Regions from separate parts of the Anaerostipes amylophilus genome, predicted to be linked through region 2. Evidence: predicted binding sites of a transcription regulator. Region 2 holds the regulator's gene; the other holds the start of a gene.
The links. The regulator HrcA, encoded in region 2, represses chaperone genes, less so after heat shock. The targets are predictions, from matches to a motif close to TGTTAGCACTCNNNNNNNNNGAGTGCTAACA.
Positions count from the first base shown of each region.

Region 1: clpB (ATP-dependent chaperone ClpB) is a predicted target of HrcA. The motif match lies at 5,474-5,504, and genes of this name have one in related genera.

Region 1 covers NZ_JAOQJG010000001.1:16,450-24,460, forward strand. Annotated here, with positions in the region: gene ung (uracil-DNA glycosylase) at 1-570, opposite strand, end outside; gene OCV53_RS00105 (ClC family H(+)/Cl(-) exchange transporter) at 677-2,233, shown strand; gene OCV53_RS00110 (FeoA family protein) at 2,349-2,564, shown strand; gene clpB (ATP-dependent chaperone ClpB) at 2,808-5,390, opposite strand; gene OCV53_RS00120 (ribokinase) at 5,606-6,505, opposite strand; gene OCV53_RS00125 (L-lactate dehydrogenase) at 6,570-7,529, opposite strand; gene OCV53_RS00130 (sensor histidine kinase) at 7,669-8,011, opposite strand, start outside.
Region 2 covers NZ_JAOQJG010000007.1:63,288-71,298, forward strand. Annotated here, with positions in the region: gene OCV53_RS10560 (Cof-type HAD-IIB family hydrolase) at 30-839, shown strand; gene dnaJ (molecular chaperone DnaJ) at 954-2,114, opposite strand; gene dnaK (molecular chaperone DnaK) at 2,139-3,998, opposite strand; gene grpE (nucleotide exchange factor GrpE) at 4,049-4,660, opposite strand; gene hrcA (heat-inducible transcriptional repressor HrcA) at 4,635-5,669, opposite strand; gene OCV53_RS10585 (hypothetical protein) at 5,832-6,134, shown strand; gene OCV53_RS10590 (DeoR/GlpR family DNA-binding transcription regulator) at 6,231-6,989, opposite strand; gene OCV53_RS10595 (fructose-6-phosphate aldolase) at 7,082-7,762, opposite strand; gene OCV53_RS10600 (glycyl-radical enzyme activating protein) at 7,955-8,011, shown strand, end outside.

The DNA of each region.
Region 1 (8,011 bases), on a different contig from region 2:
TAACGGACTTGGATGTGGTGCCTCCAAAATCAAGTGATTTGGATTATTAAGCAATGCTTTCTTACTCTGTGCCGGGCGCCCCCAAAGCATGAATACAATTGGTCTGTCCTGCTGATTCAATACTCTGATCGCAGCATCCGTAAATTCTTCCCATCCAATACCTCTGTGGGAATTCGCACGATGTGCCTGCACTGTTAACACCGTATTTAACATCATAACTCCCTGATCAGCCCATTTCTTTAAATATCCATTATTCGGAATATAGCACCCTAGATCTTCATTCAGTTCTTTATAAATATTCACAAGTGATGGTGGTGCTTCAACTCCTGGTTTCACTGAAAATGACAATCCATGAGCCTGTCCATCTCCATGATATGGATCTTGTCCTAAGATCACAACCTTTACATCTTTTACTGGTGTAAAATGGAATGCATTAAAGATATCATCTGCTGGAGGAAATATCAGCTTTGTATGATATTCATCCATGACCTTCTGATAAAGTTTTCTATAGTATGGCTTTTTATATTCTTCTTTTAAATAATCTGCCCAGTCATTTGTAATTGGCGGCATATTTCGACCTCCTTTTTAAAATCTTTTCCCATTATATCATAATTTGTAGTAAAATAAAATTCGATATAAATTATGTAAAGAAAAGGAGGATATTATTTTGAAGCAAATGAAAAGTTTACTTGAAGATCCACATGGTTTTTCTGTATCTCTTGTCTTCGATGGAATTCTTGTCGGAATCTTTGCTGGCTGTATTTCTGTCATTTATCGTCTGCTTTTAAATAACGCTGAAAAACTATTATTTGCAATCATTGCATTTACAAAAACAAGACCTTTCTGGATTGCAGTCTGGTTTATCGCTCTCATTATCATGGGATTGATCGTTGGATGGATCATGTCTTGGGAAGGAATGGCTTCCGGAAGTGGTATTCCTCAGGTTCAGGGAGAAATGAAAGGTTATTTAAATCAGAATTGGTATCGTGTTCTTTGTTCTAAGATCATCGGTGGTACCTTATGTATTCTTGGAGGTTTGTCTCTTGGACGTGAAGGCCCATCCGTACAACTTGGTGCCATGTCCGCCAAAGGTCTTTCTAAAATCACTAAGAAATCTCCAACAAAAGAACGTTATATGATGACGTGCGGTGCTGGTGCTGGTCTTGCGGCTGCCTTTAATGCTCCACTTGCTGGTGTTATGTTTTCTCTTGAAGAATTACAGAAAAACTTTAATAGTTCTATGTTAGTCTGTATTATTTCAGGATGTGTTACTTCCGATTTTATTTCAAAAAATGTATTCGGATTATCTCCTGTCTTCGACTTTCACCTAACAGCAGCACTGCCTTTAAAACATTACTGGATGTTAGTACTTCTTGGAGTTTTGCTTGGATGTTGTGGTGCGTTTTATAACTTTGTTATGTTAAAAGGACAGGATCTTTTTAGCGCTATGAAAAAAATTCCAGCTAAATACCGTATTGTATTTCCTTTCGTGGTATCTGGAATCGTCTGTTATACTTTGCCTTCTATTTTAGCGGGTGGGCATGCCATGGTCTCTTTGATCACAGGACATACATTACTTGTTTCTACAATGTTATTATTACTGATATGCAAATTTTTATTTTCTGCATTTTGTTTTGGATCTGGTGCTCCTGGCGGAATTTTCTTTCCTATGTTGATCCTTGGATCTTATATTGGAGCAATTTATGGAACTATTATGATACAGGCAAGTGGAATTCCTTCCTATTATCTGGTAAACTTTATCACAATTTCCATGGCAGGATTCTTTACGGCGATCGTACGCGCACCGATCACTGGTATCTTGTTGATTGCTGAAATGACTGGTACATTTGAACATTTCCTGTCACTGGCAGTTGTATGTATCATCAGTTATCTTGTCGCTCATCTGTTAAAGAGTGAACCGATTTATGAAAGTCTTCTTGGACGTATCTTAGCAAAAAATGGTTTTAAAGAAAGTGATGATGCTGATCATAAAGTTCTTCGCGGATTCGCTGTAGGTACTGGTTCTCTTGCAGCTAGTAAGCTAGTAAAAGATATTCCTTGGCCCGATCATTGCCTGATCGTTACTTTAAACCGTGGTGACGAAGAGATCATTGCTCGTGGAAGCACAGAGATTCTTGCTGGAGATAAGATCATTGCTTTAATCGATGACAATTATCTTGGAATGGTCACAGAAAGTATCCAGTTGATCTGCGGGGAAATCATTCCTGAATAATCTTTTCATTATTTTCTGTAAGTTGATACAGTTTTTATATGTTGCGATTGACTAACCTTACTTTGGACTCATAAAATGTAAGAAAAGGCTACATAATAAGTTTGAAGGAGGGATTATGATGCAACCATTAACAAAAGTTATGCAAGGGACAACTTGTACAGTCAAGTGGGCATTAGGTCTGCCTGATATTATTGAAAAACTCCGCGAACTGAAAATTGAGCAGGGGAGTAAACTGCGTGTTGTTTGTAAGAATCATGATTATATGATCATTGGTGTAGGTAAAAAACGATATGCTGTTGGGAATGAAATTGCTGAGAGGATTCAAGTTTAAATTTTAATTTTGTAATTGGCCAACTGTAGATTTTGAGTATATGATAAAAAATAAATAAACAACCGAAAGCGCTGCGGTGAAATTTTGCTCATATTTTGAACTAATCAACATTCGCTACCGGCATCTTCTCTGGTTCTTTTTTGTTCTATATAATTATATCGTCACACAAATTTTATTTCAATTTCAAACTCATCAGAACAAAAAAAAGAGAGAACATCAAAGATGACATTCCCTCTTTTATTTTTATTTAACCTTAGCAACTAACTGATCATTCTCAACATCAATTAAGATTGTATCCTCAGCATCAACTCCATCACTTAAGATTAATCTTGCTGCCAGTGTCTCTACACTCTTCTGCAGATATCTCTTCAGTGGTCTTGCTCCATACATTGGTTCATAACCATGATCGGCAACATAGTTCTTGGCTGCTGGTGTTAATTCAACGCTTAATTCTTTGTCTGCTAATCGACGATTCAGGTCTTTGACCAGTAAATCAATGATATTTGTGATATTGGCTTTTGTTAATGGTTTGAACATAATCGTTTCGTCCAGACGGTTTAAGAATTCTGGTCTGAAATGATTCTTCAGGTCATTCATAACCATATCTTGTGCTTCTGGTTTGATATTGCCATCTTCATCGATTCCTTCTAGCAGATAAGAAGATCCGATATTAGATGTCATGATCAAGATCGTGTTCTTAAAATCTACTGTCTTACCTTTTGAATCTGTGATTCGTCCATCGTCTAATACCTGTAACAAGATATTAAATACATCTGGATGGGCTTTCTCGATCTCATCGAATAAGACAACGGAATAAGGTTTTCTTCTGACAGCTTCTGTTAACTGTCCTCCTTCTTCGTATCCAACATATCCCGGAGGCGCTCCGATCAATCTTGCCACGGAGTGTTTCTCCATGTATTCACTCATATCAATACGAACAATGTTCTGTTCATTATCAAATAAGCTTTCTGCCAGTGCTTTGGCAAGTTCTGTCTTACCTACACCAGTTGGCCCAAGGAATAAGAAAGAACCAATTGGTTTGCTTGGGTCCTTAATTCCGGCTTTAGAACGGATGATAGATTCTGTGACAAGTTCCACAGCTTCATCCTGTCCAACAACTCTTTCATGAAGGATCTTATCAAGATGTAAAGTCTTGTTTCTCTCACTTTCAGTAAGTTTCGCTACTGGAATTCCTGTCCAGCGGGAAATGATCTTGGCAATCTCATCTTCTGTGACAGATTCTCTTACCATAGAACGATCTTCTTTCGCTACACGTTCTTCTTCCTCTTCTAACTGTTTCTTCAATTCTGGCAAACGACCATACTGTAATTCAGCTGCTTTATTTAAGTCGTAATTTCTCTGGGCAATCTGAATCTCGCTGTTTACAGATTCAATCTCTTCTCTTAATTTGGAGACTTTCTCAACGGAAGCTTTCTCATTCTCCCATCTTGCTTTTCTTGCCTTGAAGTCTTCTCGCATCTCAGCAAGTTCTTTCTGTAATTCTTCCAGACGCTCTTTACTTAATCTGTCATCTTCTTTCTTAAGTGCTGCCTCCTCTATCTCCAGTTGCATGATCTTTCTCTGAACTTCATCAAGTTCTGCTGGCAGAGAGTTCATCTCTGTCTTGATCATAGCACATGCTTCGTCAACTAAGTCGATCGCCTTATCTGGTAAGAAACGATCTGTGATATAACGATTTGATAAAGTTGCTGCTGCTACCAGAGAACCATCTGTGATCTTAACACCGTGATATACTTCATATCTGTCTTTGATACCTCTTAAGATTGAGATCGTATCTTCTACAGTTGGCTGATCGACCATAACTGGCTGGAAACGACGTTCCAGTGCCTGGTCTTTCTCAATATACTGGCGGTATTCATCTAAGGTTGTAGCACCGATGCAGTGTAACTCACCTCTGGCAAGCATTGGTTTTAACATATTTCCTGCATCCATAGCTCCATCTGTCTTACCTGCACCAACGATCGTATGAAGCTCGTCGATGAATAAGATGATCTGACCATCACTTTTCTTAACTTCTTCTAGTACCGCTTTCAAACGTTCTTCAAATTCACCACGATATTTTGCACCTGCTACCAAGGAACCCATATCCAGTGAGAAGATTGTCTTGTCCTTTAACTGATCTGGCACGTCACCGCGAACGATTCGCTGTGCTAATCCCTCAACAACGGCTGTCTTACCAACACCAGGTTCACCAATTAATACTGGGTTATTCTTTGTCTTTCTTGATAAGATACGAACCACGTTACGGATCTCACTGTCACGTCCGATGACTGGATCTAATTTCTGCTCTCTTGCTCTCTTTACAAGATCATATCCGTATTTTTCAAGGCTGTCGTATGTTTCTTCTGGATTATCACTTGTGACTTTCTGTCCACCACGGATCTGTGATAAAACCTGTAAGAAACGATCTCTTGTGATTCCATATGCACGGAATAATTCTTTGATTGCTTTATTTGGATGTTTGATCATCGCAAGGAATAAATGTTCTACAGATACATATTCATCTTTCATGGCTTTCATCTCGTCTTCTCCGTGAAGAAGCACCTGATTGAGGTCATTGCTCATATATACCTGACCGCCGGATACTTTTGGTTTCTTATTCAGTAATTCCTGTACCTGACTTAAAAATGTCTCTTTGTTTATTCCCATTTTTTCAAGCAGGCTTGCGATCAAACTATCATCAATCGTAAGCAAGCTGTATAAGAAGTGTTCCTGATCTATTTCCTGATGTCCATGATCGTAGGCGATCTTCTCACACTGATTGACTGCCTCGATGGACTTCTGTGTAAATTTATTGATGTTCATACTCTTTCCTCCTTTACCAATGGGTATTTATCTATATTAAGATATCCATTTATCTTTTGTTCTATTCGTAATATAACACTCATTATTAGCACTGTCAATAGGTGAGTGCTAATTTTTTTATTTTTTTCTTCTGCGCGTTATTATATAGTTAAGAAAACAAGGAAAAACAACAAAATCCTAAATTTCATCGTTCTTCCTTGTTATAACTATCTATCTTATTTATATTCTTCTACTGCTTCCAAAACAGGAATCGATGGTGCTGCCCCTTGTCTGGTAACTGCGATCGCAGATGCTTTCGATGCAATATCCATTGATTCTTTGATCGTCTTTCCATTTAAGATTCCTGCAATAAAATATCCTGTATAGGTATCTCCTGCTGCCGTTGTATCAATTGCTTTTACCTTGTAGATTGACTGTTCTACATATTCATCATCAGAAATACAAACAGACCCTTCACTTCCCAAAGTTAACACGATCGTTGCATCTTTAAATCTCTCATGTAACAGACTGGCAATATATTTTCCATCAATCTCTTCTGGCTTATCCATTTCAAGGATCTGCATTGCCTCGATCTCATTTAAAATAAAATAATCAATCTGGTCTAATGGAAGCTTCATGATCTTCTCATTCATCGGAGATGGATTTAAGATAATCTTCATTCCCTCTTCTTTAGCTTTCTCTACGATATATGAAAGTTCGTTGATCTCATTTTGGATCAGTAAATAATCTTCGTTTGTAAAATCTTTAAAGACTTCATCAACCTGTTCTTTTGTGATCGCCTGATTTGCTCCTCCAAATAAAACGATACAATTATCACCTTCATCGTCATTTTGTATGATTGCATTTCCTGTCCTTACATCGTCAAGAATTTTGACAAGATCCGTTTTCACTCCTGCTTCTTTCAACTGCTCCAGCAAAAACATTCCATCTGTACCGATCGCACCTGCCTGATATGTTTCAACCCCTGCACGTGCAAGTGCAATGGACTGGTTTAAACCTTTTCCACCTGTGTATACATTTAATTCTTTTGCTGACAGCGTTTCTCCTTTTTTCACAAAATGTGGGACAGAATATACATAATCAATATTTAATGAACCAAATGATAATATCTTCATATGAACCTCTCTTTCTAAAACTTAATACACTCAATATGATTTTACATCCTTCCGTCCACAAAATCTACTTTTTAACATCATCTTTTTTAATTCCAATCATTTGTTTTAGGATCCTGGCAGATTGCTTTAATTTCCTTTCTTCTTCCTCATTTAATTCGATCGGTACTTGTGTCTCAATTCCATTTTTTCCTACGATTGCTGGCATACTTAATACAATATCTTCAATTCCATGTGCCCCATGCATCATGGTTGAGACAGGAAGAATTGCTTTTTCGTCTTTTAAGATCACTTCGCAGATACGTTTTACTGACATTGCGATTCCATAGTACGTTGCTTTTTTTCTCTTGATGATCTTATATGCACTTTCTTTTACATTATCTGCAATTGCTTTCATTGCCTCTTCATGGTCATAATGTCCCCGCATCTCGCAAAAATCATTGACTGGGATTCCTGATACATTAACACTGCTCCATGCCGCGATCTCGCTGTCTCCGTGTTCTCCTATAATAAATGCCTGAACACTTCTACTGTCTACATCAAGATGTTTCCCTAACAGATAGCGAAATCTCGCTGAATCAAGAACTGTTCCAGACCCGATCACACGATTTTCCTCAAATCCACTGATCTTGATCGCTGTATATGTCAATATATCAACAGGATTTGATACGATCAGAAGAATTCCTTCATAATCCCTGTTTGAAATCTCTGGTATGATTTCTTCAAAGATTTTCTTATTTTTCTTCACAAGATCAAGTCTTGTTTCTCCTTCTTTCTGATTCGCACCGGCAGTAATTATAATGACCGCAGCATCCATCATATCGTTATAGTTTCCGGCATATATCTTCATTCTTCCAGCAAATGGTGTTCCATGTGTAATATCCATTGCTTCTCCTTCTGCTTTATCTTTGTCCACATCCTGCAGAACAATTTCTGAAAACAATCCACTTTGCATCAGGCAAAATGCAGTTGCACTTCCTACAAAACCACAGCCTATGATCGCAGCTTTTCTTTGATTTAATTGCATTTTATATTGTCTCCTTTTTTCTTTTTAGTATTTTTCTTATTTTATGATTTATGCAGAAAATTTAAGGTAATATGTATGGAGCATGACAAAAAAAGAGATAAGAATAAACATTTATTCTTACCTCTTTTCTAGACTATCGTTACAGATCAGATTTTTGTTTTGGAAATATGATAGTGATCTTCGTTCCTTTTCCAAGCTCACTATCAACTTCCATCTCAGCATTATGGAATTTTGCTCCATGTTTTACAATGGAAAGTCCTAATCCTGAACCTTTCTTCTGATTTGAATGGCTCTTATCAACTCTGTAAAAGCGTTCAAATATACGGTCAAGATCTTCTTTTGGAATACCGATTCCTGTGTCTTCTACAATTACAATTGGATAATCGTTCATCTTAGAGATCGTAAATACGACTTCTCCTCCTTTGTGATTATATTTGATCGCATTTTCACATATGTTAAAGAACATCTCATATAAAATCTGC
Region 2 (8,011 bases):
ATGGTGTTAACTAAAGAAAGGATTATGTTATGAATTATAAATTAATCGCTGTAGATCTTGATGGAACTCTTTACAATGATGAACCTGCAATTTCCCCAGCAACGATCCAGGCACTGATCAAAGCTCAAGAAATGGGAATTCGAGTTGCAATTTCTTCCGGCCGTCCTCTTCCCGGTCTTTTTCATGCCAGAGATGCTCTTAATCTCCAAAAATATCATGGTATGCTTGTTTCCTACAATGGCGGAAAAGTTGTTGATACTACAAATCACGAGACTCTATATGAAAATACAATTCCTCATGAGCTTGCTGTTGAAGTTTTAAAATATCTTGGAAATTTTCCAGTTGTTCCAATGATCGATGATGGAAATGTTTTATATGTAACAGATAAAAATGCTTACCGTGTCCGTGAAGAAGCTTTAAATGACTCTATGAACTGTGTAGAGGTTTCTTCTTTGATCGATTGTCTGGATTTCCCATTAATTAAGATTCTTACTGCGATTGAACCTGAGAAACTTCCAGATGTCTTTAAAGTGATTGGGAAACCTTATGAAGGAATTCTTGATTTTGTACAGAGTGCTGACTTTTATATTGAAGCAGTCCCTCATGGTACAAGTAAGGCAACCGGGCTTTTAAAGGTTTGTGAAAAACTTGGAATCCATTCTGATCAGATCATTGCTTTTGGTGATGCAAAAAATGACCTTGAAATGATCAAGCTGGCCGGTCATGGTGTTGCAATGGGTAATGCCTGTGATGAATTAAAAGAATGTGCCGATGAAGTTACACTTACTAATAACGAAAATGGAATCGTTCACACTCTAAATCATCTGATCTTTTCATAAAAGTCATAAAAGACCTGATCTCTTAAATTTTATAAAATATATTACGACAAAAAGCGATGAAAGATTAATTCTCTCATCGCTTTTTTATAGAACTTTTCAATTCATTAATTTTGATTATTTTTTATGTTTTCCAAAGAATCCTTTATGTTCTTTATGAGTTTCTTCCTTCTTAGGGACTTCACCCATTGCTTCCTGGAATTTCTGAAGAGCTGCTCTCTGCTCTCCATTCAAATGTTCTGGTACCTGAACTACGAGTGTTACATAGTGATCTCCTCGTACATTCTTGTTACGTACCATTGGCACACCTTTTCCTTTTAAGCGGATTCTGGTGTCTGTCTGAGTTCCTGGTTTGATGGTATATTCATATGGTCCATCCACAGTTGGAATCTGAATCTTACCACCAAGAGCTGCCTGTGTAAAGGAAATTGGTTCTGTAGAGTAGATGGTTGTATCCTGACGTTGGAATTTTGGATGACGTTCTACGATTACTTCTACTAACAGATCTCCTCTTGGTCCCCCATTTGTACCTGGTTCTCCTTTTCCACGGATACGGATACTCTGTCCATTGTCAATACCTGCTGGTACTGTGACTTCAATTGTCTTACGGTTGCTTATATAACCTGTTCCATGGCAATCTGGACACTTATCCCGAATGATCTTACCTGACCCATGACAATCTGGGCATGTCTGAACATTCTGAACAGTTCCGAACATGGACTGCTGTGTAAATACGACCTGACCACGTCCCTGACATTTTGGACATGTTTCTGGATTGGTTCCTGGTTTTGCACCGGTTCCATGACATGTAGTACATTCATCTTTTAATGTAATTTCTATCTTCTTTGATGTACCAAATACTGCTTCTTCAAATGTTACATGGATTCTTGCACGAACATGTGCTCCCTGTGTTGGACGGTTTGCCTGTCTGGCCCCGCCACGGCTTCCTCCACCGAACATACCGCCGAAAATATCTCCAAAGATATCTCCCATATCACCACCGAAGTCAAAACCGCCAAATCCGCCGCCATTAAATCCACCAGCACCCTGCTCAAAGGCAGCATGACCATATTGGTCATACTGCGCTTTCTTTTCAGAGTCGCTTAATATTTCATAAGCTTCTGTTACTTCTTTAAATTTGGCTTCTGCTTCTTTATCTCCAGGATTCGTATCTGGATGATATTTCTTGGCGAGTTTTCGGTAGGCTTTTTTTATTTCTGATGCTGAGGCATTGCGGTCAATTCCCAACACCTCATAGTAATCTCTTTTTTCCGCCATTTTTAGTCTACCTTCTCTTTAAAATTATACTTCTTTGTAGTCACCATCTACAACATCATCATTTGCTGCTCCCTGATTAGCTCCAGCATCTGCTGCTCCCTGAGCTCCCTGCTGAGCCTGTGCTGCTGCTTCATACATCTTAGTAAATAAATTCTGAGCACTTGTCATCAGTTTGTCTTTCTTAGCTTTCAGATCTTCAACCTGAGCATCTGTCATTTCCTGATCTTTTGTAGATTCTACAAGATCTTTTAATTCTTTTAAGTCAGCTTCTACTGCTGCTTTTTCTGTAGCATCTACTTTGTCTCCCGCTTCTTCTAATGCTTTCTCTGTCTGGAATACGATAGAATCAGCTTCGTTTCTTGCATCAATTGCTTCTTTACGTTTCTTATCTGCAGCTTCGAATTCAGCAGCTTCTTTTACAGCTTTATCGATATCTTCGTCAGACATGTTAGATCCAGCTGTAATCGTGATGTGCTGTTCTTTTCCTGTTCCTAAGTCTTTTGCAGATACATTTACGATACCGTTTGCATCGATGTCGAATGTTACTTCGATCTGAGGCACTCCACGTCTTGCAGGTGCGATACCATCTAATCTGAATCTTCCTAAAGACTTGTTATCTCTAGCGAACTGTCTTTCACCCTGTACAACGTTGATATCTACAGCACTCTGGTTATCTTCTGCTGTTGAGAAGATCTGGCTCTTCTTTGTAGGGATTGTTGTATTTCTTTCGATCAGACGTGTTGCAACTCCACCCATTGTCTCGATAGACAGTGATAATGGTGTAACATCAAGAAGAAGTACATCACCGGCACCAGCATCTCCAGCTAATTTACCACCCTGGATAGATGCACCGATTGCTACACATTCGTCTGGGTTGATTCCCTTGAATGGTTCTTTTCCTGTTAACTGCTGTACTTTACTCTGTACGGCTGGGATACGTGTAGAACCACCAACTAATAATACTTTGCTTAATTCAGAAGCTGTCATTCCAGCATCATTTAATGCAGAATTTACAGGTCCTGCTGTTCTTTCTACTAAATGAGCTGTTAATTCATCGAATTTTGCTCTTGTAAGATTCATATCAAAATGTTTTGGTCCTTCAGCTGTTGCTGTGATGAATGGCAGGTTGATATTTGTTGTTGTTGCAGAAGATAATTCTTTCTTAGCTTTCTCTGCTGCTTCTTTTAATCTTTGCATTGCCATCTTATCTGTTGATAAGTCAACACCTTCCTGTTTCTTGAATTCATCTAACATATACTGTGTGATAACATTATCAAAGTCATCTCCACCTAATTTGTTATCTCCAGCTGTTGATAATACTTCGATGACACCATCACCGATCTCGATGATAGATACATCAAATGTACCACCACCTAAGTCGTATACCATGATCTTCTGTTCTTCTTCGTTATCAAGTCCATAAGACAATGCTGCTGCTGTTGGTTCGTTGATGATACGTTTTACTTCAAGTCCTGCGATCTTACCAGCATCTTTTGTTGCCTGACGCTGAGCATCGTTGAAATAAGCTGGAACAGTGATAACTGCTTCTGTTACTTTCTCTCCTAAGTAGTTTTCAGCATCTGATTTTAATTTCTGTAAGATCATTGCTGAAATTTCCTGTGGAGAATATGCTTTATCATCGATCTGAACTTTGTAATCTGTTCCCATATGACGTTTGATAGAAGCGATTGTTTTTTCGGCATTTGTAACTGCCTGACGTTTTGCAGGTTCACCGATCACACGTTCTCCTGTTTTTGTAAATGCTACTACAGATGGTGTTGTTCTCATACCTTCTGCATTTGTAATAACGGTTGGTTTTCCACCTTCCATAACTGCTACACAACTGTTTGTTGTTCCTAAGTCAATACCAATAATTTTACCCATGATCTATGTCCTCCTAAGATTTCTTCTTATTTCTATATATAATATAAATATTAGTTAGCTACTTTTACCATACTGTGGCGTAATACATTTTCTTTGTACATGTAACCTTTCTGTAATTCTTCTGCAACAATGTTCTCACCGAGATCATCATCTTCGACATGCATCACTGCGTTGTGAAGATTTGCATCAAATTCTTTTCCTTGTGCATCCATTGGTGTTACTCCCAGATCCTCCATCACAGCTGTAAACTGTTTGTAGATCTGTTCGATTCCTTTAACGAATGCGGAATCTTTCTCATCTTCAGATACGGCTTCTAAGCCTCTCTCGAAGTTATCAATGACTGGCAGAAGTTTTTCTAAAACTCCCATCGCTCCCATATCATAACGCTGTGTGGCTTCTTTCGCTGTACGCTTTCTTGCGTTCTCAAATTCTGCCATCAGTCTCTGGTATTTGTCTTTCCAGTCTGCTACGGACGCTTCTAATTCTGCGATCTTGTCATCAGCGGTTGCTTCCTTTGTTTCTTTGGAAGTTTCCTCCTTTGTCTCTGTATCTTTTATATCTTCAGCAGTCTCTTCTGCGTTCTTTACTTCTTCGTTGATGTTTTCGTTTTTCTTACTCATCACATCACTTCCTTTCTTAAGATTTGTCTTTAAAAATATCATCTAATTCCTCAGTGAGGTTCTTTAAAGTCTTAACGACTTTTTTGTAATCCATTCTCTTTGGTCCGATGATACCAACAGTACCTGTACCACCTTCTGCAAGTTCATAGGTTGCAGTTACGATACTGCAATCCTTCATATTCTTAACTGGAGATTCTTCTCCAATATAAACCTGAATTCCTGTGTGATTATCGGAATCTGATTCCAGTGTTGAATCAACCAACTGTGTCAAGGCTTTCTTCTCTACTAACGTATCAAGAAGCTCTGTTGCTGTATCCGGATTTCCAAGTTCCGGATATTTTAAGATATTGGTTGCTCCTCCTGTGTAGATTTCCATATGATCTGCATCATGGATCGCTTTGGCGATCTCTTCAAGAATCCGTTCTAACACATCCTGTCTAATTCCTGCCTGATCTCTCATCGTCTGAATCAGTGCGAGATTGATATCTTGTAAGGATAATCCTTGTAAAAATGTATTAAGTAACACATTCAACTTCAGAACATCTTCATTAGAAAGCGGTTCTTCGACTTGGACCATCTTGTTCTTTACGATATTGCCTTGTGTGACGATTACTGCAAGCAGATGTTCATGGTCTACCTGAGACAGCTGTACAAACTTTAATGTCACATTCTGATAATGTGGAGAAGAAACCATCGTTGCATAATTCGTGCTACTTGCTAATACATTGGCAACCTGCTTTAATAAGACTTCCATCTTATCAACTCTCTGAATCAATGCCTGTTTCTCTTCGTGCTCATTGTCACGCTCACTCATCAGCTGGTCTACATAAAAACGATATCCTGCATCGGAAGGAATTCTTCCTGCGGATGTGTGAGGCTGTAAGATAAATCCCATATCTTCCAGATCTGCCATCTCATTACGAATCGTCGCAGAGCTTAGATTTAAATCCGGATGTTTTGCAATGGTTCTTGATCCTACCGGCTCACCGGTTTCAAGGTAATTGGCGATAATCGCTTTCAATATTAACTTCTTACGATCATTTAACTCCATATCTTCGCCTCCTGTTATTAGCACTCATTTATGTCGAGTGCTAACATCTATATTTAAAGTAGCACTTTCGCATTTTAATGTCAACCTTTTCTTTTACTTTTTTTGAAAATTTGTTCAATTTTTTTCTTCTTTGAATAGAATGTACAAAAGGAGGTACTTTTCATGCATAAAAATATGAACTTTAATATAGAACAAACACGGCTTAATAATACTTACCAAAGATTAAATTCTAACCATGATTTTCACAGATATTTAAATAATCAGAAAGATCAAACTCCTACTTACTGGTCCTTTTTAAAATTAAGAATTGGATTTTCTATTTTATTCTTATTTTTTATCGTTGCTTGTTCAAAATCACTGCATACCAAAGAAACCAAACAAATACAATCTGTTTTTTCTCAGATAAATGAAGTTGATCCTTATACCTCTTATATTTTAGAAAAATTGGATTTACATATACCCTGATATTCTTTAATTATAAAAGAAAACCCGAAACATCTGATCCTTAATCTATGTTCCGGGTTTTTGTATGATTTTATCTCTTTTTTCTTATTAATATATCTATCTTGGTACAATCTCTACCGTAATACCATTTTGCTCCAACACTTCTTTTGCTTCTGATGGAATCTGGTCATCGGTAAATACCATATCAATATCCTTAAATTTTGACTGCATGACAACTCCATGTTCTGAAAACTTACTAGAATCTGTCAGAATAATCGAATTCCTTGCAGAACCCATCATACTCTTGGCAGCTTCTACTCTTAACATATCCCCACTAGTAAATCCTATTCCAGGAATATATCCATCTGTTCCCATAAACAGTTTATCTACATAAAAAGCTTCTGCACAGGTTTTTACTAATGGTCCAACCATAACTTCTGCTTCTTTCTGGTATTCTCCTCCAAGAACAATAACCTTTGTAACTCCACCCTCAGATTCTCTGATAAATCGTGCGATGTATGATGAATTTGTGATCACCGTAATATCTTTTTTCGTTTCAGAAAGTTGTTTTACAAGCAGTGCACAGCTTGAACCTGATTCTACCATGATCGTTTCTCCATCTGATACGATCTCGCTTGCTTTGGCTGCGATCCGCTGCTTTGTTTCATAACAAAAAGCCATACGATTACTAATATCTGACATATTCTTCATTGTTGCATAACCATGTTCTCTTGTTAAAAAATTAAGCTCTTCCAATGCATCTAAATCTTTTCGAATCGTTACCTGAGATACTTCAAGCATCTTTGATAATGTTGCAACTTCTACTTTCTTTTTTTGATTTACAATTTCAAGAATTTTCGTCTGTCTATCTGTCATAAAACTTTTTCCTTTCTTGCCCTATATATTAGGAAAGAGCCGTCTTGCGGCTCTTTCCTAATCAGTATATCATAAAATCTTCTTTATTTATATTATAGGTCGCAGATTCCTTTTCCTTCTCCATAAACTGCGTACCAGTCATTGTTGAAGTCTGTAACTGCTTTGTCAATATTAGGATTTGCAAATACCTGTTTTAATACTGCATATGGTGCTGTGATTGCTTCTGCTCCATAGTTAAATGCATTCTTCACTTGTTCAACGCCTTTGAATGATGCTGCTACGATCTTGCAGTCATATCCATCATCTTCAATGCGGTCCTGCAGGTTGCTGATCAATTCCATAGGATCTGCTCCAAGATTTCCGATACGATTTACATATGGTGCAATATAATCAGCTCCTGCTGCTAAGGCAAAGTATGCCTGCATCAGATCATAAACTGCTGTTGCTGTTACATTAACTTCTTCTGATTTTAAGATCTTGATTGCTTTTAATCCTTCATATGAAACAGGAACTTTGATATATACCTGATCATCGATCTCTTCTAAGATTCTATGAGCTTCCTTAACGATCGTCTCAGCATCTAATGAAATAACCTGTACATGAAGGCTTCTTTCTTTTCCAATGATCTCACGAACTTTTCTCATATGTCCAAAGAAATCTTCTGGTGATGTCTTTTTAACGATTGATGGATTGCTTGTTACTCCAGCAATTGGCATATGGTCTACACCATCTTTGATTTCTTCAAGATTCACTGTATCTAAAATAAATTCCATGATAAAAACTCCTCCTAAGTCTTATTATATATTTCGTTTTTTGATACTTCTATCTTACCATATTTTTCGAATATGTCAATATTTATTTTCATTTATTCATTATATTCCTTTCATTTGTAAGTGTTATATTTACAGTTCGCAACTTCTATGCTAGAATATATCATAGAAAATGAAAGGAGAAATTTAATTATCATGCAAACAAATGGTATTGTTTTTAATATACAAAAATTCAGCATTCACGATGGTCCA